DNA from 2 places in the Ligilactobacillus equi DSM 15833 genome. Region 2 is predicted to be linked to the other one. Evidence: predicted binding sites of a transcription regulator. Region 2 holds the regulator's gene; the other holds the start of a gene.
The links. Region 2 encodes HrcA, which represses chaperone genes, less so after heat shock. Its sites were predicted from a motif close to TTAGCACTCNNNNNNNNNGAGTGCTAA; they were not measured.
Positions count from the first base shown of each region.

Region 1: groES (co-chaperone GroES) is a predicted target of HrcA. The motif match lies at 11,917-11,943, and genes of this name have one in related genera.

Region 1 covers NZ_AZFH01000003.1:15,195-30,412, reverse strand. Annotated here, with positions in the region: one part of gene prfB (peptide chain release factor 2) at 1-699, opposite strand, end outside; one part of gene prfB (peptide chain release factor 2) at 701-772, opposite strand; gene secA (preprotein translocase subunit SecA) at 828-3,191, opposite strand; gene hpf (ribosome hibernation-promoting factor, HPF/YfiA family) at 3,374-3,928, opposite strand; gene FC36_RS01030 (ComF family protein) at 4,075-4,605, opposite strand; gene FC36_RS01025 (ATP-dependent helicase ComFA) at 4,745-6,049, opposite strand; gene FC36_RS01020 (YigZ family protein) at 6,103-6,735, shown strand; gene FC36_RS01015 (glycosyltransferase family 4 protein) at 6,763-7,875, opposite strand; gene FC36_RS01010 (APC family permease) at 7,993-9,828, opposite strand; gene groL (chaperonin GroEL) at 9,970-11,586, opposite strand; gene groES (co-chaperone GroES) at 11,610-11,894, opposite strand; gene FC36_RS00995 (CPBP family intramembrane glutamic endopeptidase) at 12,068-12,700, shown strand; gene FC36_RS00990 (redox-sensing transcriptional repressor Rex) at 12,733-13,374, opposite strand; gene FC36_RS00985 (ABC-F family ATP-binding cassette domain-containing protein) at 13,570-15,218, shown strand, end outside.
Region 2 covers NZ_AZFH01000181.1:102,149-117,366, forward strand. Annotated here, with positions in the region: gene yqeH (ribosome biogenesis GTPase YqeH) at 1-268, opposite strand, end outside; gene FC36_RS09910 (YqeG family HAD IIIA-type phosphatase) at 255-794, opposite strand; gene rplT (50S ribosomal protein L20) at 937-1,293, opposite strand; gene rpmI (50S ribosomal protein L35) at 1,402-1,602, opposite strand; gene infC (translation initiation factor IF-3) at 1,638-2,138, opposite strand; gene FC36_RS09930 (YdeJ family lipoprotein) at 2,364-3,485, opposite strand; gene lepA (translation elongation factor 4) at 3,750-5,588, opposite strand; gene dnaJ (molecular chaperone DnaJ) at 5,698-6,858, opposite strand; gene dnaK (molecular chaperone DnaK) at 6,964-8,808, opposite strand; gene grpE (nucleotide exchange factor GrpE) at 8,834-9,424, opposite strand; gene hrcA (heat-inducible transcriptional repressor HrcA) at 9,441-10,475, opposite strand; gene FC36_RS09960 (histidine phosphatase family protein) at 10,681-11,352, shown strand; gene obgE (GTPase ObgE) at 11,383-12,681, opposite strand; gene uvrC (excinuclease ABC subunit UvrC) at 12,771-14,555, opposite strand; gene murC (UDP-N-acetylmuramate--L-alanine ligase) at 14,663-15,218, opposite strand, start outside.

The DNA of each region.
Region 1 (15,218 bases), on a different contig from region 2:
CGTTTTGTTGATGTGTTGTCCCCCAGCACCACTGGCCCGGAAAACTTCCATCTTAATATCTTCAGGACGTAATTCGACTTCCACCGAATCATCCAACTCAGGCATCACATTAACCGAAGCAAATGACGTATGACGCCGACCAGCTGAATCAAATGGGGAAATCCGTACTAAACGGTGAACGCCTCTTTCACTTTGAAGATAACCAAAAGCATTGAGACCTGAAATCATTAGAGTGACACTTTTAATTCCTGCTTCATCACCGTCTTGGTAATCAAGAACTTCAACTTTAAAATCATGTTGATCGGCCCAACGAGTGTACATCCGCAAAAGCATTGAACCCCAATCTTGTGATTCTGTCCCCCCAGCTCCAGGGTGAATTTCTAAAATAGCATTATTCTTATCATAAGGACCACTTAATAACATTTGTAGATGGTATTTTTCTAATTTCTCTTCAACTTCAGGAAAAGCTTGTGCTAATTCTGCTAAAAGACTTGGTTCTTCAGGCTCTTCTTTAAGCATTTCCAATAAGACATCTAATTCTTCGACCGCGTCTTCCAATTCATGAAAAGTATCGAATTGCGCTTTTAATTGATTATTTTCATTAATAATCTTTTGTGCTTCTTCTTGGTTATCCCAAAAAGTAGGCTCTAGCATTTTACCTTCATTAACTGCAATGCTCTGTTCAAGCTCATCTAAGTCAAAGAGACCCCCTAAAGTCAAGGATTTGGTCGTTCATCCGTGCGACCTCACGTTTGTAATCACTGTATTCCATTTTATGACCTCATTTAGAAAATAGCCTTTGCCCGCAAGCAAAGGCTATCGTGTTTTTAGCGCTTGATATCTTGACGAATCTCCGCCTTCAAGAAGAGACGGGTAACGTCATATTCAATATCACCAATCATTTGTTCAAACATGGTGAAACCATCAGATTGATACTCCACCAACGGATTTAATTGCCCGTAACCACGCAAACCGATGGCTTGACGTAACTGATCCATTTCATCAATATGGTCTGTCCACCGCGCATCAACCACCCGTAAAATTACTACCTTTTCGAACTCAAGCATCTGGGCTTGTTCAAAGAGCTGCTTGCGCTTAGCTTCGTAGTTTTCCTTCGCTCTTTGCATTAGGTAATCAACCATTTCAGCTGGTTTCTTACCAGCAAAGTCACTAACGGAAATTGAATCCTCATGAACCATCGCTGAACCAGCAAAGTCAACAATAGCTTGCAAGTTCCATTCACTCTTATCCCCTTGGGTGTGCATTTCTACTTGGTGTTCCACCGTCCGTTGAATCATAGGCATGATAACCCATTCTAGGGATTTATCTTCCATAATAACTTGTTGACGTTGTGCATAGATGACTTCCCGTTGTGCCCGCATTACATCGTCATATTGTAAGACTTGCTTACGAGTATCGTAGTTATTACCTTCAACCCGCTTTTGGGCCGATTCTACTTGCTTAGTAATCATCCGAGATTGAATGACGGCATCATCATCAGCGACTTTCATTCTTTCTAAGAAAGCCTTGATTCTTTCAGAACCGAAACGCAACATCAGATCATCTTCCAAAGAAAGATAGAATTGAGAAACCCCAGGGTCACCTTGCCGACCAGAACGTCCCCGTAACTGGTTATCAATCCGACGCGATTCGTGACGTTCCGTCCCAATCACGGCCAAACCACCAATTTCACGTACCCCAGGTCCCAACTTGATGTCAGTCCCCCGTCCGGCCATGTTAGTGGCAATTGTTACTGCCCCGCGTTGACCAGCATTCATAACGATTTCTGCTTCCTTAGCGTGATTCTTGGCGTTCAAGACCGCATGCGGAATATTTTCTTGATCCAATAAATGACTCAAGTATTCAGAAGTTTCCACGGCCACCGTACCGACCAAAACTGGTTGACCTGCTTCATGGCGAATTTTAATTTCTTCAACTACAGCAGCAAATTTACTCTTCAAGGTTGGGTAAAGCAAATCAGGTTTATCATCTCTGGCAATTGGCTTATTTGTTGGAATCGTAACAACTTCCATGTTATAAATTTCACGGAATTCTTCTTTTTCCGTCTTACCAGTTCCCGTCATTCCCGACAACTTCTTGTACATTCTGAAGAAGTTTTGGTAAGTAATATTGGCCATCGTCTTAGTTTCTTCTTGAATTTCGACTTGTTCCTTAGCTTCAATGGCTTGGTGTAAACCATCTGAGAAACGCCGTCCATCCATAATCCGTCCAGTAAATTGGTCAACGATCATAACTTCGCCTTCCCGAACCACGTAGTCCTTGTCGCGTAACATAATAAAGTTAGCTCGCAAGGCATTATCCAAGTGGTGGTTTAACGCTGTGTTATCTGGATCGTAAAGATTTTCTAAGCCAAAGTATTTTTCAGCTTTTTGAATCCCATCTTCCGTTAAAGCCACAGTCTTGGATTCCAAGTCAATTTTGAAATCATCTTCAGCAGTTAAAGTCTTAGCAAAGCGATCAGTCCGCGTGTAAAGTGTCGTTGTCCCAGTAGCCTGCCCGGAAATAATCAACGGTGTTCGCGCTTCATCAATCAAGATAGAGTCCACCTCATCGACAATCACAAAGTTCAAAGGCCGTTGGACCATATCTTCACGGTAAACTACCATGTTATCACGTAAGTAGTCAAAACCTAGTTCACTGTTAGTAGAATAAGTAATATCTGCATTGTAAGCTTCCCGCTTTTCTTCCGGTGACTTTTCGGAAATGTTCAAACCAACAGAGAGACCAAGCCAGTTATATAATTCACCCATTTCGGCGGCATCCCGCCCGGAGAGGTATTCGTTAACCGTCACAACGTGAACCCCATCACCGGATAAGGCATTAAGATAAACAGGCATTGTGGCTGTCAAAGTCTTCCCTTCTCCAGTTCGCATTTCCGCGATATTACCACCATGAAGCACAATCCCCCCGATAATTTGTACCCGGTAAGGATAAAGACCTAAGACCCGCTTTGCCCCTTCACGTGCAACTGCAAAGGCTTCTGGTAGCAACTGGTCTAACGTTTCTCCGTTTTGGTAGCGTTGCTTGAATTCAGGCGTTTTAGCCTGTAATTCTGCGTCACTCAATTTTTCATATTCTGCTGCATACGATTCAACTTTATCAGCAATTTTACCTAAGCGCTTTAATTCACGCTTATCACTTTCAACCCAGGTTTTTAAAAGGTTAGCCATAGAGCAATTTTCCTTTCTTTATTTATGATACTTTTTTCATCTTAGTAATTTCATCTATAATCGTATAGCTTTTTCAGTATACCATTAAATATTCTAACATTATTCTCACCTAAAGAAAAGACTCCGGCGCCTAAAAAGGCACCTCCTTCCGTAGAAGATGGTGCCTTCGCATTATTCAGATTTTAATCTTCATCGCCTGCTTCAATCAAGCCATAGCGGCCATCTTGACGACGATAAACAATATTGATGCCTTCAGTTTCAGCATCTTCGTAGATGAAGAAGTCATGACCTAACATGTCCATTTGTAAAATCGCTTCTTCGCTGTCCATTGGTTTCAAAGATACGCGTTTCGTCCGCACAACTTCAAACTTCTTTTCGTCTTCAGCTGGCTTTTCAGGGATTTCCGGCATTTGGAATTCCTTCACACCTTTTTCGCGTGACTTACGGTTAATCTTTGTCTTGTACTTGCGAATTTGACGTTCCAACTTGTCAGTTACCAAGTCGATACTACCGTACATGTCAGGAGAAGTTTCTTCCGCCCGTAATACCAGGTATGGCAATGGAATTGTTACTTCTACTTTGTACTTCTTGTCGGAGTACACCTTCAAGTTTACGTGAGCAATCGAATCACCGGCGTAATTAAAGAATTTTTCTAATTTAGAAAGTCTCTTTTCTACGTAGTCACGGATTGCTTCAGTAACTTCAATGTTTTCACCACGAACGTTAAATTTTAACATGGTAATCTCTCCTTTCGCCCCTGGCTTATTTCTAGGGGAGTTAGAGTTTTTTCTCTAACTTATCTACATCTTTATTATAATAGAAAGCGTTTTATTTTTCAATCTATATTCGAATTTTTTTATCCTTTTTTGTATTTTTTAAAGTTTCAACGACATAAAGTTATACTTCTCACATGTTTAGCTCCCTGCAAAAGTGCGATTTGGCGGGCATAATATAAGGTTCTTCCGGTTGTATAGATATCATCCACCAACAAAATATTTCGATTTTCTACTCGTGGTCCTCGATAAAGAAATGGTTGCTTACTTCGAAGACGTTCCTGGCGGGTTTTACGCGCTTGTTTAATCCGTCCTTGCCTTTGTTTCATCTGCAAGTCACAATGGTAATTCAGTCCTTCTAACCAGCCTTCCACCTGATTAAAACCACGTGTCGCCATGGTTTCTTCATCAACGGGAATAACCCAGAGGTCCCATTTTTTCAACGGATAATGTTGCTTAATATAGTGTTGAAACTCATCCTTAAAAGCCAAACGCAAATGATAATCCCCTTGAAATTTGTAGCGCTCGATGTAATCTTTCATCGCAGAAGTACGGTAAGTATACAAGGCACGATTTTTCAATAAACCGCCTTGACTTTTTTGCCAAGTGTGGCAATCTGGACATAATTCTGCCTTAGTCATTATGCGCCCACATCCTGGACAAATCGTTTCATTTAATAAAGGTAGAAATTTCTCATGACATTTACGACAAAGACGTTCTTGTTTAAGAGCTTGCCAGGATAAAAGCCACGCCAACGAAAAATGTTCCGGACAATTTTTTTCACACAGAATACATTTTCCCACCCAGCTGCGCCCCCTTTCGATTCATAAACTTAATTTGCCTTTGTGCTTCCCTGATAGCCGCATTTTTTCGTTGGCAAAAGAAAAGCACCTCACCGCCTGGCTTTTGAGCACTACGCCCAACCCGGCCCGCAATTTGTACCAGAGCCGCACTTGAGAAGGTCTGCTCTGCAGCTAACACCATCAAGTCCAAATTTTTAAAGGTTACTCCCCGTTCTAAAATGGTTGTCGTCACCAGAGCTTGCAGTTTGCCGCTTCTTAAGGCTATAACCTTTTCTAAGCGTTGTTCATCGGCTGCATGAACACTGGCTACGGCCAAATTGGGCAACGTTTGTTTAACCTTTTTTAAGACAGGCGCTAAATCAACAATTTTCGGAACAAAAATTAAGAATGGCGTTCCAGCTTGAAACCACTTCTTCAAATAATCTAGTGCTTTAGCAGGCAAGAGTTCTCGACGTCTGGTTTTGATTACTTGAATTTCTGGTAAAAGGTAACCATGAAAGCGTAAGGGTAAATAAGATACACTTAAATTTCGCCGAGCAACTTGCTTTTGAAGCTCCTTACCTGGTGTTGCGGTCAAATAAACCAAGGACCCTTTAGCTTTACAAGCATTTTGGGCTGCATAGGCTAAACCTGCATCTTGAGCAAAAGGAAAGGAGTCTACCTCATCAATAATCAGGAGATCAAAAGCCTGATAAAAACGTAATAGCTGGTGAGTTGTACAAATAGTTAGCTGACAGTAACTATAACTCATCTCACTTTTTCCATGTAATAAAAGAGGCTTAACTGTAAATGCTTCTTTTATACGCGGGTATAATTCTGTACACACATCTACTCGTGGTGAAGCCAAGCCAATGCGCATTTGTTTTTGAAGCGAATAGGCTAACGTTTCAAATAACATTTCAGTTTTTCCGGCCCCGGTGACAGCCCAAAGAAGATGATGACCACCATTTTTTACAACAGTTAATAATTCCCGAGAACATTGTTTTTGGAGCGGTGATAGTTGCCCTGACCATAAAAGTGGATTATGATTTAATTTGGGAAATCGATTCGGCTCCGGTATACTAATAAGGGTATCTAGCGTCGAAACACGGCCTAAACTTAGACAATGACGACAATAATAGTTTTGCTGGGGCAGGCAATCTTGCTTAGAAATCCGTTGCCCACAACGATTACAATAATAATGCTGCCTATGGCGATAAATAGCGGGGCGTTGCATAACTTGATTGCCATAAATTTCCGGATTTACTACTGGTATTTGACGGCCCCATAATTGCTTTAACATAAAATCACCTCATATATTAAATACGCAAAACAGAAAGGAATTAGCTTAAATTTATGGAATCTTTTTTAACAATCAAAGAAAATGCCAGTTACACCGCCATCATTAAGAAATCAGAATTCATTTGCCACATAGCTCGAACTGAAAACGAAACTGAGGCCTTAGCTTTTATTGAAAAAATTAATACTGAGCACCGCAAAGCCACGCATAACTGCTATGCCTATACTCTAGGCATGCATGACGAAATCCAACGAGCTAGTGATAATGGTGAACCTTCTGGAACCGCTGGAGTACCGATTTTGGAAGTCCTCAAAAACAACGAACTTCATAACGTGACCGCTGTCGTCACCCGCTACTTCGGGGGGATTAAACTAGGCGCTGGTGGTTTAATTCGCGCTTATAGTGGCACTACTGCCGATGCCATCAAAGAAATTGGGATAGTAAAAAAGACAGTCCAAACTGCTATTACTTTAAAAACCCCCTATCCTTTGCAAGGTAAGATGCAAAATTACCTGGAAGAACATGACATCAACCTACTGCAAACAGACTACGGCGTCGAAGTCGACTTTATCGTTGGAATCGATTCGCCACAAGTCGAAAACTTTTGTGCTCAAATCATCGATATCTTCAATGCTAAAGTCAACTATGAAATTGGTGACGAAAACTATGTTGAAGTTCCCGTTAACTAAAATAAGACTGTTCCAAACGGAACAGCCTTATTTTTTATTGGACGTATTTTTCTTATTTTTATCTGATTTGAATCCTAAAGCTAAGCGCTTAATCAAATTCAAAAGTGGTTGGCGATCATCACCGACCAACCCAATTAATTCCACAAAGATTTCCAAACCTACTAAAGTTGCCAGAGTTAATAAAAACGACCCAAGTAAACTGGAAAATGGATACAAGAAAGCAATCAGCGAGAAGATTAAAGCAATACCATAAATTACTAACACTGTTTGCCGGTGTGACAATCCCATTTGAATCAAGCGATGATGCAGGTGATGTTTATCTGCTTGGGAAATAGGTCGGTTATTTAATTTCCGCCGTAAGATGGCATAAACTGTATCCGTAATCGGAACCCCCATGATAACAACGGGAATTATCAAGGTAATAAAGGTAGCATTTTTTAAACCGGAGAGGGAAAAAATAGCCATCATAAACCCAATAAATAGGGAACCAGTATCACCTAAATAAATTTTAGCGGGGTTAAAGTTATAAGGTAAGAATCCTGCTAAGGCAGCAATTAAATTAAAAATCATGATTGAAATATATACGTTAGTAACATTAAGGAAAAAATACCCAGTTAAAGCACTGGTAAATAATGCGATAATTGAAACTCCTGTCGCTAACCCATCTAAACCATCAATCAAATTAACAGCATTGGTAATAGCCAAAATCCATAAAATCGTCACCGGAAAAGAAAGTAAACCTAGATTAACCGTCCCTACGAAAGGAAGGGTCAGCGTCGTCATCCGCACCCCCGCGGCAAAATAAACAACAAGCGCGGCTAAGAAAATTCCCAGCATCTTTTGGGCTGGCTTTAATTCAATCAAATCATCGACGACTCCCGTAAAAATCACCACAAGTTCGGCTAAAAAAAGTAGCCACATTTGTTTTTGCGGGTATTGGCTTTTCAGTAGGAAAAAGTTTGTTAAGTTAAAAGCTAAAAAGATAGCCAAACCACCCATCGTAGGCATGGCGACCTTATTAACTCGCCGGGCATTAGGCTTGTCCACGGCACCGATTTTCAGAGCTATTCTTCTAATAAATGGGGTTAGCACAGCAGATAGGACCAATGTTACTAAAAAGGCACCAAAGATACTATACATACACAGCCATCCTTATTCATATTTATAATTACATTCTCTTTCATCTTACCACATTTCTTAAAATTTAACCTTAAAATTCAAAAAAACTCTTCGCAAAAATTTGCGAAGAGTAGCACATTATTTTTTCAAATGATAGTTATAAGTCGAAATAATCACATTTTCGTGAGGACTTAGTGCTCGACGTAATTGTAACGCAGTTTGGTTATGCAAGATATTTTGCCATGATTTTTTCGGAATAAATTGTGGTACAACTACCGTTACAGACGCATTCCGTTTTTCCGCATTTTTAGCAATAATATCTGTAAAACGCAAGACAGGTTGAACAACGGAACGGTAGGAGGAGTGTAAGTCCACGAAGCGAATATCTGGAAAGGCTTCTTTGAACTCTTTAGCCGTTTCGTGTTCCTTTTGCGGATTAGTATCAAAAGATACGTGCATAGCGATAACGTAATCACCAATAGAACGCGCATAGTCAATCGCCCCGGTCGTCACGTGAGTTACAGATGAAACCAACACAATCACAGTCGAACCATCATAGCGATGTGAATCCGCCTTGACTTGGGCGTTTAAACGCAATTGTTCCGCAATCTTAATGTAGTGATCATTGATTTTATAGAATGCAAACATCAAGACCGCCATGATGATGAGATATGGCCAAACGTTGTCGAAGTGTAACCAAAACAAGAAAACCACTAAGGCTAGGGAAATAGCTGCTCCTAAGAAGTTGAAACAGGCATTGAGAACCCAATTTTTCCCTCTTTCTCTGAACCAGTGGATAATCATCCCTGATTGTGACAATGTAAAGGGCACAAACACCCCGACCGCATACAGCGGAACTAGGAGACTAGTTTGGCCATTGAAAATTAAGATTAAGACAATGGCCCCCATCGCTAAGGCAATAATCCCGTTAGAGTAGCCTAACCGGTCCCCTTTTTCCATAAATAAGTGTGGCATGAACTTATCTTTAGCCATGTTATAGGCTAAGACCGGAAAGGCTGAAAAACCGGTATTTGCCGCTACTGCTAAAATCATAGCGGTCGCTAATTGTAACATGTAATAGAAAATTCCTTTGCCAAAGACTGCTTCTCCTAATTGGGATAACATAGTATTTTCAGCACTAGGTTCAATCCCTGCATAGTAAAACATCACCGTCACGGACGCCAAGAAGAAACCTAAGATAATTGCCATAATTGTTAGCGTAGCCGCTGCATTTTTTCTTCTTGGAGAGCGGAAGTTAGGCACCGCATTGGAGATGGCTTCCACCCCTGTTAAAGATGACGATCCGGCTGAAAAGGCCTTTAAGAATAAAAGTACCGTCATTCCTTTGACACTAGAACCAACCGCAGCATGGGCATGATATTCAATATTACCGGTCGCAATATTAAAGAATCCAACTCCGATTAGAGCTAATATCATGATGACAAAAAAATAAACTGGTACGGTTAAGAAGGAAGCTGATTCCCGTAACCCCCGTAAGTTCAAGGTCATAATAAATAAAATAATAATAATCGAAATTGGTACACTGTATTTATACAGGGCAGGGATGGCCGAAGTAATAGCTTGTGTCCCTGAAGTCACAGAAACCGCCACTGTCAACATATAATCAACCAGTAACGATCCTCCTGCAACTAGCCCCGCAGTTTTCCCCCAATTTTGGGTAGCGACAACATAGCCCCCACCTCCGGAAGGATAGGCATGAATAATTTGCCGGTAAGACATGGTAATTGCAAATAATAAAATTAAGACAATTCCCACGGCTGGTAAGGTGTACCATGTCGCAGCTGCGGATAGAGCAAACAAAACTGCGACAATTTCTTCAATCCCATAAGCGACTGAAGATAAAGCATCTGAAGATAAAAGCGCTAAGGCTTTAAATTTGGTTAGAGCTTGGCCCCCTTCTTCGGCTGTCTTCAGCGGGGCACCAATCAGTAGCCGTTTCATATAACGCCACATAATAGACTCCTTTTTATATGGAAATTTATTTTGTTTTCATCCATGTTTACCAATTTTAGGACAAAGCGCTTAACTTTGCAACTAATTTTTGATGAAAATTAAAAAAGCTCCCATCAACATCTCGATGAGAACTTTCCTTTCTTACATCATGCCACCCATGGCTGCAGGATTGGCTGGAGCGTCATTTTCACTTGGTTTGTCTGCAACAACGGCTTCTGTAGTTAATAGTAAAGCTGAAACAGAGGCAGCGTTTTGTAAGGCTGAACGTGTCACCTTAGTAGGGTCTACAATTCCGGCTTTTACCATGTCAACCCATTCATTATTAGCGGCATTGTAACCAATACCTGGTTCTTGTTCCTTTAATTTTTCAACAATGACGGAACCTTCTAACCCGGCATTTTCAGCAATTTGGCGTACTGGTTCTTCCAACGCGCGCTTAACAATGTTAATCCCCGTTTGGACATCACCTTCAGCCTTTAATTCTGCCACCGCATCAATAACGTTTACCAAGGCAGTACCACCACCAGGAACAAAACCTTCTTCAACCGCAGCGCGAGTAGCGTTCAAGGCATCTTCGATACGGTATTTCCGTTCCTTTAATTCAGTTTCCGTTGCAGCACCCACACGGATTACGGCTACCCCACCGGCTAACTTCGCCAAACGTTCTTGCATCTTTTCTTTGTCAAAATCAGAAGTTGTTTCTGCAATTTGGGCACGAATTTGGTCAATACGTTCCGCAATGGCTTGACGGTCACCAGCACCTTCCGTAATCGTAGTGCTATCCTTGGTTACAATAACTTTGTGAGCTGAACCTAATTGAGCCACACTGGTATCCTTCAATTGCAAGCCTAATTCATCAGTAATGACCGTTGCACCAGTTGAAATTGCAATATCTTCTAACATAGCTTTACGACGGTCACCAAAACCTGGGGCCTTCACAGCTACCACATTGAAGTTACCACGGATCTTGTTCAAGACCAAAGTAGGTAAAGCTTCACCATCCACGTCATCTGCCACAATCAAGAGACTGCGACCTTGTTGGATAATGTCATTTAATAATGGAGCAATTTCTTGAATGTTAGATAACTTCTTATCTGTTAATAAGATGTATGGGTTATCCAAGTCAGCTTCCATCTTGTCAGTATCTGTTACCATGTATTGTGAGAGGTAACCGCGGTCAAACTGCATCCCTTCAACTACGTCTAATGATGTGTCAATACCCTTAGATTCTTCAATGGTGATAACCCCATCGTTACCGACCTTTTCCATCGCGTCAGCAATTAATTCCCCAACTTCTTGACTTGCAGAAGAAATTGACGCAACTTGAGCGATGTCACTCTTAGATGAAACTGTGTGTGACATTTCGTGCAACTTAGCAACTGCTGCTTTGGTAGCCATTTCAATCCCAGAACGAATGCCCACAGGGTTAGCGCCAGCCGTTACGTTCTTCATACCTTCATTTACGATAGCTTGGGTTAAAACAGTCGCCGTAGTGGTCCCGTCCCCTGCAATATCGTTGGTCTTTGAAGCAACTTCGGCGACTAACTTAGCCCCCATATTTTCAAAGTGATCTTCTAATTCAATAGCTTTAGCAATTGTTACACCATCATTAGTAATGGTTGGTGCCCCAAAACTTTGTTCCAAAACCACATTACGCCCCTTAGGTCCAATCGTTGACTTAACAGTGTTAGCTAACTTGTCAACCCCTTGAAGCATCTTTTTTCTTGCATCTTCTGAGAATTTAATTTCTTTTGCCATTTTCATTTCACCTCATCAAATAATTAATCTACAATTGCGATTAAGTCGTTTTCACGTACCACTAAGTATGTTTCTTGATTGTACTTCACTTCTGTACCAGCATACTTGTCAAATAAGACTAAGTCACCTTCTTTAACACTTAAAGCAACTGTTTGGCCGTTTTCCAAGACGCGACCTGAACCTACTGCCACCACTTTGGCCGTTTGAGGTTTTTCTTTAGCGTTAGAGGCTAAAATAATTCCTCCAACCTTTTGTTCTTCTTGTTCTTGAACTTGTAAAATGACACGATCTCCTAATGGTTTTAGCACGTAGAATCCCTCCATATCTTTTTTAGCACTCTTTGCACTTGAGTGCTAATGATTACAAGTATTACTATAAACGCTTTCCTTAAAAAATGCAAGCCTTATTTAGCACTTTATTTCATCGAGTGCTAAAATGTGCTATACTAAGCCCTAGAAAACAATAGAAAGAGAATCCATTTATGACTAATTCACGAAATAGTTTCGCCATTTTAATAACCTATTGCCTCTTCCAAATACTCAATACTCTTTGCCTTAATCTTTTGCCCTTAAAGGCACAACCTTACCTTTGGGGTACTTTACTTGCTTTACTGGCTTGCGCAGCCATGTTTGGGATTCAAAAAAAATTTACTTTTCATAATCCCTATGACCAAGCCCATATCAGTGGTCCTCAAAGTTTACTCTGGAGTTTGGGTGGAGCTCTAGGCTTATTCTTAGTTCAAATTTTGGGTTTAAACCTCGAATACCTCCTTTTAGGACAAAAGCTTACTTCCGCCAATACCAGCCTCTTGTTAACTATAATCGGCAAATATCCTTACTTTACGCTAACTGTTGTTTTAGCGCTCCCTATTTTGGAAGAATTTGTCTTTCGCAAAGTAATCTTTGGTAATCTCAGTCAACATATTTCTCCTCTCGGGGCAGCCCTGCTTTCGAGCTTGCTCTTTGCCTTAGCTCATGGCGACGGACACTACCTAACTTATGCCGGGATGGGCTTACTTTTATGTGGGGTTTATGCCAAAACTCACCGACTCACTAGCTCCATGTTAAGTCATATTCTAATGAATGCTGCTATTTTAATTATGGCATACTACTAAAAAAGACCAAGAAGGCTCATTCTTGGTCTTTTTTATTCATCCTCAGTCCCAAAACGGTCTAAGAAGTAAATTAAAGTTTGTAATTCATTCGTTAAATCAACATTTTGTACCCGCATATGTTCCGGCACATTGATCCGTAAGGGTGTAAAGTTCAAAATCCCTTTAATCCCGGTTTCCGTCAATTCATCAGTCACTTTCTGAGCAACTGGTGCAGGCACCGTCAAAATTGCAATCTCAATCTGCTGTGCATTAAGTTGCTCTTTCATATCTGACATCGGATAAATAGGTACCCCACTTTGAATCGTACCAGCAATCTCTTCATTAATATCGAAAGCTGCACTAATACGAACATTGCTTCCACCATGGAAGTTGAAGTTCAAAAGCGCATGTCCCAAGTTACCGACCCCAATCAAAGCTACATTAGTTAGCCGGTCTTGGTTTAAAACCTTTTTGAAAAATTCAACCAAAGAAGCAATATCATAACCATAACCACGCTTACCTAAAGCACCAAAGTAAGAAAAATCACGGCGAATTGTCGCCGAGTCGACTTTTACTGCTTCAGCCAATTCAGTTGAGGAAATCCGGGTCTTACCGGAATCAGCTAAGATATTGAGGTATCGATAGTAAATTGGTAACCGCTTGGCTGTCGCATTAGGAATATTTTCAGTAGCCATTTCATTCTTCCTTTCACATAGTTTTTATTTCTATTCTACCACATCTGAGTCCTGAAAATAAAGCATAATCATCTAATGTTTTGGACAATATAAGAACAAAATACTATATTTTTCACAAACTTAACTTTTTAAAAAATCCCTCGTTTATGCTAAAATTAAGAGGACTAAATTTACAAAAAGTGTAGGAATATAAAAATGATTTTACTGCAAGCGCAACAAGTTGCTCGCCATTTTGGCGCAGACGTCTTGTTTGAAAATATTAATCTCGAAATTCAAGATAATTCCCGGATTGCCTTAGTCGGAAGAAACGGCGCCGGAAAATCAACGCTAATTAAAATGATTATCGGTGAAAGTGAGCCTAGTGCCGGCAACATCGCCAGAAAAAAAGATTTAACCATCGGTTACCTAGCGCAAAATGCCGACATTTCCTCTGACCGGACGATTATGGATGAAATGTTAGCTGTGTTTGACTATCTTCAAGACATGGAAAAACAAATCCACCAATTAGAAAGCGCCATGGCCAATCCTGATGCTGACCATCAAAGCCCTGAATACGCGCGGATTTTAAAGCAATATGACCAATTACAACACGATTTTAAGGAACAAAACGGTTATGGTTATGTCAATGAAATTAAGTCTGTTCTCCACGGTTTCCACTTTGAAGAAGCCGACCATGACCGCTTGATATCTTCCCTTTCCGGAGGGCAAAGAACCCGCCTCGCCTTGGCTAAGTTATTGTTAGAAAAGCGTGACTTATTAATTTTGGACGAACCAACCAATCACTTAGATATTGATACTTTGACCTGGTTAGAAAGTTACCTCCAAAGTTATGCCGGTGCCCTTTTAATTGTCTCCCACGACCGTTACTTCCTAGATAAAATTGTCAACGAAGTTTACGAAATTAGCCATAATAAATGCCACCACTACCACGGCAATTACAGTCAATATATTGATGAAAAAGCCCAACGTCTCCAACAAGAATGGAAGCAATACGAAAAGCAACAAGTTGAAATCAATAAGTTGGAAGATTTTGTCAACCGTAACTTGGTCCGAGCTTCAACAACCAAACGAGCCCAAAGTCGACGGAAACAATTGGAAAAAATGGATCGCTTAGATCGACCTGAAGGTTTAGAAAAAGGACCACATTTCACCTTCTCCACTAAAAAAAACAGTGGGAACTTAGTCCTAACCGTCACTGATGCTGCCATTGGTTATGATGGCAATATCATCTCTGAACCCATCGACTTTGAAGTTCGTAAAAACAATATCATTGCCGTAGTGGGACCTAATGGGATTGGGAAATCTACCTTATTGAAGTCCATTCTTGGACAAATTCCTTTCATTAAAGGTAGTTCAAGTTTTGGAACGGGGGTTGAGGTTGGCTACTATGACCAAGAACAAAAAAATCTCAATCCCCAAAAAACGGTCTTAAACGAACTTTGGGACGAGCATCCCACCACGCCTGAATATGATATTCGTTCTATCCTCGGTTCTTTCCTCTTTTCTGGAAATGATGTCTTAAAATCTGTGGCCTCCCTTTCCGGAGGTGAGAAGGCCCGTTTACTCTTAACGAAGCTTGCCTTTCGTCATGATAACTTCTTACTTTTGGACGAACCAACTAACCACTTAGATATCGACTCCAAGGAGGTGCTAGAGCAAGCCCTTCTGGAATTTGACGGTACCGTCCTCTTTGTTTCCCATGACCGTTACTTTATCAACAAGGTCGCAACCAGTGTCCTAGAAATCACTCCTGAAGGCAGTCAGCTTTTCTTAGGTGACTATGATTACTACTTGGAAAAGAAAGAAGAAGCCGAACTCCTCAAGCAAGCTAAAGAAGACACAAG
Region 2 (15,218 bases):
AGAAGTCAAAAATATCAATCACATTAACAATCAAGGCATCGGCAGAACCAATTTCGTTTAGTAAAGCTAAAAAATCATCATCACTTAAAGACACATCAGCTACTTCGTTATAGTGACGTAATCTAAAACAACGTTGGCAATAAACTTCTTGATTTTCAATTCCTTTTTCTAAGGCAGATTGGGGGGTATAACCTAATTCATCTTTGTTTTCAGTTTGAATCTTAGCCCCGCAACCAATACAGTATAATTCTTCTCTAAGCTCTGTCATCCAGTGAATTCCTCCAATTCTTACTTAAAAGTTTTTGTTTGTAAAGACTACCCTTCACCAGGTTTTCAATTCCCCGGTTGATTTTCGTGTTCCACGCATCGGATTCGACAATTGGCTTGACTAAGACCGAGCGAATCTGAGCGTTATTAGCCGCCCAAACATCCGTTAACAATTGGTCCCCCACCAAAATAACCTCGTCATTGGCCACTTGATAACGTTTCTGTGCTTGTCTAATCCCTCGCGTCAAAGGTTTTAAAGCCCGGGAAACAAAAGGTAAGTTTAAAGGACCCACGGCACGCTTCACCCGTTGATGGTTGTTATTAGAAACTACTACTACGGTAATTTTTTCTTCTTCCATTAACCTTAACCAAGCTCTTAGCTCTGGTGTCCCATCAGGATTATTCCAGGCAATCAAGGTGTTATCTAAATCTGTCAAAACAACCTTAATATTATTCTTGTGTAAATCGGCAGCAGTTAAATTATAAATTGATTCAATTTGCCAGGTAGGTGCTAATCTCTTAAACATCTTCTTTGCCCTGTTAAACTGGGCTCCTCCTTCTATCAGTCTCACTTTTTATTATAAACCAGACTCCATATAACTTGCAAAATTTTGACGATAAAGAATAAAGGCCGAGACAAACTCCTTCGTCCCAGCCTTTACAAAATTATTAAGCTAAAGCCTTCTTAGCTTCTTCAACGAGTGCTGTAAATGCAGCTGCATCGTTAACGGCTAAATCAGCTAACATCTTACGGTTAACATCGATTTCAGCCAACTTTAAACCGTGCATTAACTTGCTGTAGCTGATACCGTTCATCCGAGCGGCAGCGTTGATACGAGCAATCCATAACTTACGGAAGTTTGACTTAGTCTTACGACGGTCACGGAAAGCGTATTGGTATGACTTCATTACTTGTTGCTTAGCAACTTTGAATTGAATGTGCTTTGCACCGCGGTAACCCTTAGCTAATTTTAAAATGCGTTTGCGACGACGACGCGTCACAGTTCCACCTTTAACACGTGGCATGTGAATTCCTCCTTATTATCGACAGCAATACTGTCTCCCATTCTGGGATTTGATTCATATGGGCATCTTGCCCCAAGATTTAAGCTTTAGTCGTAAACGAAATACTAATTATTTCATTTGTGAAAGCATTTGTTTGATACGCTTCATGTCTGAAGCAGATACCATTGATGCCTTGCGCAAGTGACGACGTTGCTTCTTTGTCTTACCGTGGAAACGGTGTGATGTGTAGGCGTTTGAACGCTTTAAACCACCATTTCCTGTACGCTTGAAGCGTTTTGCTGATGCGCGGTGTGTTTTTTGTTTTGGCATGATACAATCCTCCTAGAAATATTAACCAACAATTATTACTTGTCAGCTTTTGGTGCAAGCATTAAGAACATGCTCCGACCATCCATTTTTGGTTTTGATTCGACTGTCGCAACTTCTTTAGTTTCGTCAGCAAATCGATTTAAAACGTCACGCCCAATGTCCTTGTGTGTGATAGCCCGGCCTCGGAAACGAATCGAAACCTTAACTTTATCACCTTTAGCCAAGAATTTTTGTGCGTTTTTCATTTTTGTGTTGAAGTCATTCGTGTCAATCGTTGGGCTCAAGCGGATTTCCTTAACGTTAACCACTTTTTGCTTCTTACGAGCTTCACGTTGTTTCTTCTGTAACTCAAAACGGTACTTCCCATAATCCATGATCTTGGCAACCGGTGGCTTAGCCTTTGGCGCAACCAAAACCAGATCTAAGTTTGCTTGTTCAGCTAAAGCTAACGCTTCATGTTTAGTTTTAACTCCAAGTTGATCACCATTATCAGCAATCAAACGAACTTCACGGGCACGAATACCATCGTTTACCATCTTATCAACAGCTATGGCAATTCACCTCCAAAAAATTTCAGAGAAAACACAGAATCCACAAAAAATACGGTACTTAAGAAAAGCACCGTATCCACGCCTTTAACGGCATTAAATTCGATTCATCAGCCCGGAAACCTCATTTCCTAGGCGAGAAGTTATCACTTCTGCTTTTCTCAACTTTCTCATCTTAACAAAACTTAACTTCCCTGTCAAGAGTTTACCCAATCATTTTAAATCACTATTTTCCGACAGATTGGCCTTCATTAGATTCAGCATATCGCTATCAATTGGTTTTAATTTAATAATATGTGGATTATCCATATATTCGTTAGCCTGTTCATTCGCCCAGACACTATCATTGTCCCAACGAGGATCTTGGAAATGTGATGGCACATCATAAACACGAATCTCATCATCACTAATTCTTTGGAAGGTTAAAGTTCCTGCTGCAGTAGGTGTCGCTGAGACTACATAAGTATTAGTTGGGAAAGTCCGTTTAACCACCGGACTAAGATCAAAAGTAACAGATTCTCCACTTCTATTACTTACTCCAATAGATGAAATATCATGATTTTGAAGCGCTTCGTATAGGCTATCACGATTATTATACTCCATTAAAAATGTATAGTAGGCTTGCAATGCTTGCTCTGTAGAAACAGGAAGTCCTGCTTGGTCCTTACTAGAACTTTGACTCTTACTTGAGTTAGAACTTGAACTACCACCTGCATAAGCACTTGGCACACCTTGACCGTGGAAAATTTGTTCAAAACCACCTTTTAAGTCGGTGTTTTGTGTTTGCGAAAAGACAAAACTATTTTTTTCGTTACCTTGATTTTGCATGGAAACTAAAGTGTATGGTTGACCATTGTAAATGGTAAACAGGTACACATGCTTTTCCGCGTAACGTTGCGTTGCATAGTCAGAATAGCAAGCCACAATTAGGTAAGTATCCTTGGGACCCTCACCCGAGGGAGCCCACTTGACCTTAACTTGGTTATCCACACTATCAATCGCCAGTGGCATTTTCCCATTCCAAACCGAGTTAGGAATTTCAGCACCGTAAAAATTTCCCGGCTTATCAGGGGTGTATTCTTCATACTGTTGCTGCATCGTGGTTCCCCAATTTTTCATCAAAGTGGCTAATTGACTGGCTTGATTCTTGGACCAAACTGTCTGCTTATCCCCTTGATTGGCAGTTGATTTGTTTTTTGAATGGCTACTTTCTTGTTCAGGAATCACACTAACTTGAGTCTTAGAACTAGTGTTTGAAGCTTTATCAGCTTGACTACAAGCCGCTAATACCAGTGCTGACAACAAACTGACGGATAAAACACTGAATTTTTTCATAATAAACCCCTTTATTTATGTAATAATATCTTTATTTTAACATAATAATTTTTATAGAAAAGAAGAATCAAGTTTGAAAGTTTCTCACCATATCGCCATTCAAACTTGATTCTTCAGTATTTTTATTTTAATTACGTCTTTTGACACTATTGACCATCACATCACATGACTAAGACGACAATCAATACGTCTTAAAACTACACTAGAATTATCACTGATACCTAGAAATAATCTTCCTAGCAGTTTTTTATCACACTATTACGCCTATTTATTTTTATTGTAGTCTTCATCCGTCTTTAGGACAGCCATGAAGGCATCTTGTGGCACATCGACGGTTCCGACTGACTTCATCCGTTTCTTACCACGCTTTTGCTTGTCTAAAAGCTTAGCCCGCCGGTCAGGGTCACCAGTGTGAATTCGCGCGGTAACGTCCTTCCGGTAAGCTTTAATATTAGTTCGGGCAATAATCTTCGCCCCAATGGCAGCTTGAATAGGAATTTCAAAGTTTTGCCGTGGAATAACATCCTTTAGACGTACCACAATGGTTCGAGCTCGTTCTTGAGCAAAGTCGCGGTGCGCAATAAAACTCAAGGCATCGACCTTATCCCCATTTAAGAGAATATCAATCTTAACCAAGTCACTTGGACGCGTACCATCCAATTCATAATCTAGAGAAGCATATCCTTTAGTTCCAGACTTTAATTTATCAAAGAAATCAAAAATAATTTCAGACAATGGCATATCGTAAATAACATTCACGCGGTAATCATCGAGGTATTCCATCGTAATAAACGTTCCCCGCTTACGTTGGCACAAATCCATGACAGCTCCCACATAGTCATTTGGCACCATAATCGTCGCTTTGACATAAGGCTCATTAATTTCTTTAATCGTGGAAACTTCTGGCATTTGAGAAGGGTTAGATACATCTACCATCTGACCATCAGTCAGTTCAACATTATAGGTAACCGACGGAGCCGTCGTAATCAAGTCCATGTTAAATTCTCGTTCTAACCGTTCTTGCACAACATCCATGTGCAACATTCCTAGAAAACCACAACGGAAACCAAACCCTAAGGCTTGGGAGGTTTCAGGTTCAAATTCTAAAGCTGCATCATTTAATTGTAATTTTTCCAGAGCTTCCCGCAAATCGTTATATTTAGCGTTATCCGTAGGGTAAAGTCCAGAAAAGACCATGGGGTGCATTTCTCGATAACCAGCTAAAGGTTTTTCAGCAGGATTGTCAGCGTGAGTTACGGTATCCCCGACCCGCGTGTCTTGGATGTCTTTGATAGAGGCCGTTAAGTAACCCACGTCACCAGCCATTAAGTAATCACGCTTAATTGGTTTAGGTGAGTTGACCCCCACTTCAACCACTTCGTATTCGGCCCCAGAGTTCATCAAACGAATCTTATCACCTGGTTTAACCACCCCTTCAACAACTCGCATACTCAAGACTACTCCACGATAATCATCGTAAACAGAATCAAAAATTAGGGCTTTTAATGGTGCCGTCAAATCCCCATCAGGAGCAGGAATATTGTGTACAATTTGCTCCAACATTTCTTCAATCCCAATTCCGGTCTTGGCCGAAGCTAACACAGCTTCAGAAGCATCTAAACCTATCACATCCTCAATTTCTTGGCGAACTACTTCCGGTTGTGCCGAAGGTAAGTCAATTTTATTGATAACGGGCACAATTTCCAAATCATCATCTAAAGCTAAGTAAACATTAGCTAAAGTTTGGGCTTCGACCCCTTGAGAAGCATCCACAACTAAGATAGCCCCTTCACAAGCCGCTAAAGAACGGGACACTTCGTAGGAAAAGTCGACGTGACCGGGGGTATCTATTAAGTGGAAAATGTAAGTTTCTCCATCTTTAGCAGTATAATGCAGCTCAACGGCATTTAACTTAATCGTAATCCCTCTTTCCCGTTCCAAATCCATGGAATCAAGGAGTTGCGCTTGCATTTCCCGCTTGGAAACTGTCTCTGTTAATTCTAAAATCCGATCGGCAATCGTTGATTTACCGTGGTCAATGTGCGCCACAATCGAAAAGTTACGAATTTTCGCTTGGCGTGCTTGCATTTCTTGTAAGTCCATTATTTCTCGCTTTCTTTCCTAATCTCTTAATTAATTATATGGTAGTCTCACTGAAAAGGTCAATCAAAAAAAGCCGGCCTAAAACCGACTTAAACTGCCATTAGTAAATTTAGCGTTTCTTCTTTTTCTTGTTAAAGAATTTTTCCACCCGTTCACGGACGGAATCATCCCCACTTGGGTCTTCACCAGAAGCATCCGCAAAGGCCTGCAAAGCATCACGTTGAGCTTTATTTAAATTCTTAGGCGTTTGTACAACGACCGTTACTCTTTGATCTCCAGTACCAGAGCCCCGTAGGTAAGGTGCTCCTTTACCGCGTAAACGGAAGACCGTCCCAGTTTGGGTCCCAGCAGGAATCTTTAAGCTGACTTCACCGTGCACCGTTGGCACCTTCACTTCGTCACCCAAAGCAACTTGCGCAAAAGAAAGTGGCAAAGTAAAGTAAATTTCTGAACCTTCACGTTCAAATTTATCGCTTGGTGCCACGCGGAAGACAATGTATAAGTCTCCGTAAGGTCCACCATTTTCACCTGCGCCACCTTGACCTTGGAGGCGTAATTGGTTACCATCTTCCACCCCAGCAGGCACTGTTACTTCAATGGCGTGTTGCTTAACTTCGTGACCACTACCATGACAAGTTGGGCACTTGTCGGTAATTTCTTGACCACTACCATGGCAGACGTCACATTCTTGTTGGCTCATCATACGGCCCAGTGGCGTTTGCCGTTCAACTTGGACAAAACCACGGCCCCCACATTTCCGACAAGTTTGAGGACTCGTACCCGGCTTAGCTCCATTCCCACCACAGGTATGACATTCTTGTTCTCGGCTGTATTGAATTTCAGATTTCTTCCCAAAAATTGCTTCTTCAAACTTCAAGTTCATGGTATATTGCATATCACGTCCTTGCCGCGGTGCATTCGCACTACGCGCAGAACTGCCACCACCTCCGAAAAATGAAGAGAATATATCTTCAAAACCTCCGAAGTCTTGGCCACCGCCGAAGCCACTAAAGCCACCATAACCTTGACCACCGCCAAAGCCACCTTGACTTCCCGCAAAACCATATTGGTCATATTGAGCTTTCTTTTGTTCATCACCTAAAATTTCATAGGCATCGTTTACTTCTTTAAATTTTTCTTCTGCCCCTGGTTCTTGGTTCAAGTCAGGGTGGTATTTCTTTGATAAGCGTCGGTAAGCTCGCTTGATGTCTGCTTGCGAAGCATCCTTACTAACGCCCAGAACTTCATAGGGATCTCTTTGTTCTGCCATTAATCGATCCATCCTTCCATTGTTATACTTTAACTATATCATCAATGACCCTGGAAAAAAAGACCGCCAAACACCATCAGGCATCCCACGGTCTTTTTTTAGTGATTATTTCTTGTCAGGGTCAACTTCCTTAAAGTCACCGTCAACAGTGTTGTCATCACCACTTTGGTTAGCACTTGCGTCACCAGCTTGGTCGCCTTGAGCTTGTTGTGCTTCTTGGGCTTGTTGGTATAACTTAACTGACATGTCTTGAACAACCTTGGTCAAGTCATCCTTCTTAGCCTTCATTTCTTCAATATCGTTGGCTTCTTGGGCCTTTTGTAAGGCTTCCTTAGCGTCCTTAACTTGCTTGATTTCTTCTTCAGAAACCTTGCCGTCTAATTCTTCTAAAGTCTTGTCTGTTTGGAAAATCAATTGGTCAACTTCGTTACGTAAATCAACTTCTTCCTTACGCTTCTTGTCAGCCGCTTCGTTTTCCTTAGCTTCGTTAACCATACGTTCGATTTCTTCGTCAGATAAACCGGATGAAGACTTGATAGTAATCTTTTGTTCCTTGTTAGTCCCTAAGTCCTTAGCAGAAACATTTACAATCCCGTTACGGTCAATATCAAACTTAACTTCGATTTGAGGTACACCACGAGGAGCAGCTGGGATGTCTGTTAATTGGAAACGACCTAAAGTCTTGTTATCAGCAGCCATTGGACGTTCACCTTGTAAGACGTGGATATCTACGGCTGGTTGGTTATCAGCAGCAGTTGAGAAGACTTGAGACTTAGAAACAGGAATTGTTGTGTTACGGTCAATCAACTTGGTGAAGACTCCACCCATAGTTTCAATCCCTAAGGATAATGGCGTAACATCAAGTAAGACAACATCCTTCACATCACCAGTAATAACCCCACCTTGGATAGCAGCACCTAAAGCTACGGCTTCGTCAGGGTTAACTGATTGGTTAGGCTTGTGACCAGTTTCAGCTTCAACAGCTTCTTGAACAGCTGGAATCCGTGTAGAACCACCAACTAAGATAACTTCATCAATGTCAGCGTTAGTTAAACCTGCATCCTTCAAAGCGTTGCGGACAGGAATCTTTGTACGTTCCACTAAGTCAGCAGTTAATTGGTTGAACTTCGCACGCGTTAAAGTTGTTTCCAAGTGTAATGGGCCAGCAGCACCGGCAGTAATGAATGGGAGGGAGATTTGTGCTTGCGTAGCAGAAGAAACATCCTTCTTTGCCTTTTCAGCAGCATCCTTCAAACGTTGCATGGCCATCTTATCTTGAGATAAATCAATTCCGTTGGCAGACTTAAAGTCTTCCACTAACCAGTTCATGATGGCGTTATCGAAGTCATCCCCACCAAGGTGTGTGTCACCGTTTGTGGATAATACTTCAAAGACCCCGTCACCTAATTCAAGGATGGAAACATCAAAAGTACCACCACCAAGGTCGTAAACTAAGATACGTTCGTCACGGTCAATCTTATCCAAACCGTAAGCTAAAGCAGCAGCAGTTGGTTCGTTAACAATCCGTTCAACCGTTAAACCAGCAATCTTACCTGCATCCTTAGTTGCTTGACGTTGAGCGTCATTGAAGTAAGCAGGAACAGTAATAACTGCTTGCGTAACTTCTTCACCCAAGTAACTTTCTGCGTAGTCTTTGATGTATTGAAGCACCATCGCAGAAATTTCTTGTGGTGTGTAGGACTTGCCTGCTACTTCTACCTTGTAACCTGCTTCCCCCATGTGACGCTTGATAGATGCGATTGTATCTGGGTTAGTGATTGCTTGACGCTTAGCTACTTCCCCAACTTGAGTTTCACCATCTTTAAAAGAAACAACAGATGGAGTGGTACGGTTACCTTCTGGGTTTGTAATAATTTTTGCTTCTTTACCTTCAAGAACAGCTACAGCTGAGTTAGTTGTCCCTAAGTCAATACCAATAATTTTAGCCATTATTTTCTACCTCTTTTATTTTTTCTTATTGTGCCACGACAACCATTGCTGGGCGTAACACACGGTCTTTTAACATGTAACCATCTTGGAAGACCTGCACAATCGTGTCGGCTTCTTGACCGTCTTCCACTGGCACACTTTGAACCGCTTGATGCTTGGTTGGGTCAAACTTTTCACCCAAGGAAGCAATCTTTTCAACATGGTGGTTTTTAAGCGCATTTTCCACGCCCGAAGCCACCATTTCCACGCCCTTTTTCAACTGAACGGAAGCTTCATCATCCACTTCAATTTCTAGAGCACGGTTTAAATTGTCAAGTGATGGCAAGATTTCCTTGATTAAGTCCTGACCTTGGTACTTCAAGATTTGTTCTTGTTCTTTTTTCATCCGCTTGGTCATGTTGGCCATTTCGGCTTCCGCACGGTAGTACTTGTCAGTCATTTCTTCCAAGGCTTGCTTCAAATCTGCAATTTCTTGCTCTTTAGGGTCAATTTCAGCTTCTGTTTGTGTTTCAGTTGCTTCACTTTCCTGAGCTTCCACCTCAGTTGCTTGCTCATCTTGCGCTGGTGTTTCTTCTTGTTTTACATCTGCTTGTAAATCTTCTTTGTTTTCAGCCACTTTAACACCCCTTTTCTTATTCTTCAAAATTCTTATAATAGTTCAGTAACCTAGCAGTTAATTCCTGCTGAAAGGCTCCCAAAATTCCAATCATCTTCGAGTAAGGCATGTTAGTCGGACCTAAAATTGCAATAATCCCTTGCCCCGCATGAGGATCTCCATAAGTTGCTGATACAATACTATAATCAGACAAACTCTTAGCGAAGTCATCCCCGAAGCGTACCGACACATCTTGATTAGCATCCGTGGCGGTTAACTTACCTAACAAAGGTCGCTCTTCTAATAAACTGTACAGGGCTTTGATTTGTTGTACGTCATTGCTTTTAGTGAAGTCTAACAAATTAAGCTTCCCATCGACAAAGACTTGATCTTCGACCGCTTTACTCAAAATGTTACCAAAAACATCTAAGAAATTGCCTGGGTCCTGAAGATATTTGGTTAAAAACGGCGTCAATGCCTGAAGTTGAGCCGGAACTTGACTCAAAGGTAAACCAATTACACGGTCGTTAATTGCTCGAATAACAGGTTCCAATTCTTCCCCGCTCAGCCGAGCTGGGATGGTGAAGATTTGGCTTTGAACAGAACCATCGCTCGTTACCATGATGGCCATCACCTGCTGACGTCCTAAAGGTACTAGGCGAAAACCTTCTAAGCGTAAAGTCGCCGTCTCTGGTTTAAGCGTGATAGCCGTGTAGTTAGTCAAATCAGACAAGAGTTTAGCTGAAGTTTGTACCAAATCATCGACCTTTAAAAGCTCATTGCCAAAAGCCTGGCGGATATCTGTCCTTACCTTTTTATCAAGCTTCATTGGCTCAACTAGATTATCGATGTAATAACGGTAACCTTTCAAAGAGGGGATTCGCCCAGAAGAGGAGTGTTCCTTTTTCAGGTAGCCCATCTTTTCTAAGGCTAACATTTCATTTCTAATCGTCGCTGAACTCACATGTATTGGTAATTGCTGTTGCAAAACCTTGGAGCCAATCGGCTGTCCAATATTTGTATAGTCCCGGATAATTGCTTCTAAAATCAAAAGCTGTCTTTCCGTCAACATTACAATCACCTCATTTCTTCTTAGCACTCAAAGTAATTAAGTGCTAAGAACAATTATTAATATACACGACATTTCTACTAAGGTCAAGGATTTCGCCCAAATTTTTAGCAGAAAACTCTTCCGAGTGCTAAAAAATATTTTTGGACAAACTTTCCCTTTCCATGTTAAGCTTTGAGAAGAAAAAATACAGAAACGGAAAAAAGCAATGACTATTAATTTATACTTCGTCCGTCACGGACAAACCCTCTTAAATCAATATAATCGTTTGCAAGGTTGGGCCGACTCGCCCCTCACCGCAAAAGGGATTGCTGACGTTACGGCTGCCGGCCAAAGACTCAAAAACTTTAAATTTGATGCTTGTTACTACACCGGTAACACACGGACTTTGCACAGCGCCCAACTAATCTTAGCCCAAAACGAAACTTCTGCACGCAACTTACAACCACAAGCCTTAGAGCTCCTGCGTGAACAAGGCTTTGGTTACTTCGAAACCGAAGACGCTAATCAAGTATGGCTCATGGCCGGGGCTACTCATGGCACCCGCACCCACCAAGACATTATCGATCAATACGGCTTCGCTAAAACCCGCGATTTCCTGCATGAGGTTGATCCTTTTGGCGATGCCGAAGATGACCAAACTTACTGGAATCGGATTGAAAAAGGATTTGATTACTTACGCCAACACCACGAAGATGGACAAAACATTTTGATTTTGAACCACTCCTTCACCACCCGCGGTTTAGTTGATTGCTATGCACCTGAACTAGGGGCTAAAAAACTTGGTCCCCGCAACGGTGCCGTCACTAAGTTTGCCTTAAAAGACAATGGTTTGGAAGTTATTTACTACAACCGTGACCAAGAAGATGCTGAGTACTAAAAAACGTTGCCGTGTGGCAACGTTTTTTGTTTATTCAACAAATTCAAAAGTAAAGGAGCCTAGTCGAACGATATCACCGGCTTTGGCACCTTTAGCCCGCAAGGCATCGTCGACTCCCATTCCTCGCAATTGGCGAGCAAAACGCATGACACTTTCGTCGTGTTCCATGTTGGTCATCAAGAGCAGTTTTTCTAACTTTGCTCCTGAAAGTACCCAGGTTGCATCGGCATCGCGCGTCAACGTAAATGGCGCTTCTTCTTCCTCTTCGTATTTGTATACTACCGCAGCATCTTCTGCCACGATTGGTTCGAATTTTGGTGTTTGGTCTAAAATATCCGCGGTATGCTTCGTCAAAGCATCTAAACCTTGGTGAGTTAAAGAAGAAATTTCCATGACTTCTGGTTGGTTTTCCAAAGTATCGTCTTTGGCTAATTTTTCCTTAAATTCGGCTAAGTTAGTCGCAGAATCTGGCATATCCATCTTGGAAGCCACTACGATTTGGGGCCGTAATAACAGACTTGGATCATACTTCTTCAATTCGGCATTAATCTTCAGGTAGTCTTCAAACGGATCGCGTCCTTCCACTCCCGACATATCAATCAAATGCAGGATAACACGAGTTCTTTCCACGTGACGAAGGAATTGAATCCCTAAACCAACCCCTTGTGAAGCCCCTTCAATCAAACCAGGTAAGTCTGCCATGACATAATCGCGACCATCATCTAAGCGCACCATCCCTAAGTTAGGAACTAAAGTCGTAAAGTGGTATTCTGCAATTTTAGGCTTAGCAGAAGTTACCACCGAAAGTAAGGTCGATTTACCTACAGAAGGGAAACCAACTAAACCAACATCGGCTAAAACCTTTAATTCCAACTTTAATTCCCGTTCAATTCCAGGTTCACCATTTTCAGCAATTTCAGGCGCAGGGTTCTTGGCGGAAGCAAAGTGAATGTTACCACGACCTCCGCGACCACCTTTCGCCACAACTAACTCTTGGCCGGCTTCGACTAAGTCACCTAAAACTTCCCCCGTATTAACATCGGTCACAGTTGTACCTTCAGGCACGGCAATGTAAGTATCTTGGGCTCCACGACCGTACATTCCCTTAATCATTCCGTTTTGACCAGGCTTGGCCTTGAAAATACGATGATAACGGAAATCCATCAAAGTCCGCAAACCTTGATCGACTTTAAAGATGATACTACCACCTTTACCACCATCGCCGCCGGCTGGTCCCCCATTTGGAACATATTTTTCCCGCCGGAAGGCCACCATACCATCGCCACCTTTACCGGACTTTACTTTAATTTTCACTTGATCTACAAACATTTATTTACATCCTTTCTGCCAATTTTGGGCACTTGGGACAAGACACTGCCATACCAATATAACATTAATCAGTTTACCAGGTCAAAACCTTATTTTTTATCACCCTTACCGAGACTTAACTTAATGGTTTGGGCCAACTTTCCATTAATACCAATCTTTTGCAAATCGGCCACCGAAGCCTGACTAATCTTATTTAAACTAGAAAAATTTCGCAGTAATTTATTGCGGGTCTTGGGTCCTACCCCGGTAATTTTATCCAGGCGTGAGGCTAATGAATTCTTAGAGCGTACCTGCCGGTGAAAGGAAATCGCAAAACGGTGAACTTCGTCTTGAATTCTTTGCAGTAAGTAAAAACCTTCACTCTTAGGATCAAGGTTCACCTTTTGATCGTCACCAGTCATCAAATCTGCGGTCTTGTGACGGTCATTTTTGACCATTCCCGCCACCGGAATATCAATTCCCAACTGATTTTCTAAGACATCTTTGGCCGCTTCTATTTGAATTTGTGCTCCATCCATTAAAATTAGGTCTGGTAAAGATGCATTTTCATTTAATAACCGTCGATAACGACGATAAATTACCTCGCGCGTACTTTGTGCTTCATCGGCATGTTCAACTGTCGTCAGTTTATATTTGCGGTATTCACTTTTTTCTGGGCGTCCGTCAATAAAACAAACCATAGCAGACACGACGTCCGTCCCCTGTAAATGCGAGTGGTCAAAGGCTTCAATTCGGTGACCACTTGGTAAGTTCAAGGCGGTCATGATTTCGTCCATGGCTCCACTGGTCTTTCTTTCATCCAATTCCAAAAGCCGGAACTTTTCTTCTAACACCAAGCGGGCATTTTTTTGCGCCAATTCCAAGAGGCTTTTTTTACTTCCTCTTTGAGGCGTGCGAATTGGCACCTGCAAAATTTCCTCCAAAACATCTTGATCTAAGTCCTTAGGCACCAGCACTTCTTTAGGTAAAATTCGATTCTTTTGATTATAGAACTGCAAAATAAAAGAGGCCATTTCAGCTTGCGGTGTATCAATACAAGGAAAGAGACGCTTTTCTCGTTTCATCAAACGTGCTTGCCGAATGGAAAAAATTTGAATCGACAGCCACCCCTTATCCATATAGTAAGCAAAGATATCGCGGGGCGTATTATCGTTAGAAATAATTTTTTGTTTTTCCACCGTCATTTCCACATAACGAATTTGATCACGCAATTCTCCCGCCCGTTCAAATTCTAAATTTGTAGCTGCGACCTCCATCTTGGTAGTCAAATCCTTTTTAATTTGTCCAACATTACCATTCAAGAAAGACTTTATTTTTTTAACTTGTTTCGCATAAATCTCCGCTGGTACTTCTTGAAAACACGCCCCTAAACATTGTCCCATATGGTAATAAAGACAAGGGCGTTTTTGATAACCACTACACCGACGTAGAGGATAAATCTTTTGCAGGAGTTGCATGGTTTCAGTTGCGGCATAAACATTAGGGTAAGGTCCAAAGTAGCTACCACCATCTTTTTTTACCTGACTGACAATCTTGATTTGCGGATCTTTTTCTTTGGTAATCTTAATATAAGGATAACCGGTTCCCTGTTTCAACTTGATATTATAATAAGGCTTATGCTTTTGAATGAGCGTAATTTCTAATAAAAAAGCTTCCTTGTCCGTTGAAGTAATAATGGTTTCAAAGTCCCGAATCTCACTAACTAACTTGGCCGTCTTACCTTCATGCGCACTTTTAAAATAAGAGCGGACCCGATTTTTAAGATTCTTAGCCTTACCTACATAGATAATACGACTGTTAATATCCTTCATCAAATAACAACCCGGCAGGTCAGGCAAAAGTTTTAATTTATTTTCAATATGTTGGCTTGCCATGCGCTCATATCCCTTTCCATATTTTTATCGATTATAACGCAAACTGCCCCTAAATTCACCTAATTCGCCCACAAAAAAAGCCCGCTAAACTAGCGAACTTTTCTCTCTTAGTTATTCTTTAAACTCAGATTGCTAAGTAAGTCTTCATAGGCGTGTTCATACTTAGGAATGTCACCGGCACCCATGAAGATAACTACATCATCATGGTAATCCAATAATGGTGACATATTGTCTAAAGCGATAATTTCTCCCCCTTTAGAGATTTTTGCCCCTAAGTCCTTGGCAGAAACAGCCCCGTCTTTTTCCCGGATGGAGGAGAAGATTTCTGTTAAGTAAACCTTGTCCGCCAAGTTTAAACTTTCCGCAAATTCGTCCATCAAGGCAATCGTCCGACTAAAAGTGTGAGGTTGGAAGACCGCAATAATGGTCTTATCAGGGTATTGTTGCCGAGCAGCATCAATCGTTGCACGAATTTCAGCTGGGTGGTGCGCATAATCATCAATAATCACCATGTCAGCGACCCGTTTTTCTGCAAAACGGCGCTTAACTCCTTTGAAGGTCAATAATTCATGCTTAATTTCAGCTTGGTCAATTTCTTCGAAGTAAGCCACCGCAATTACTGCCAAACTATTCAAAACATTGTGTTGACCAAACATCGGAATT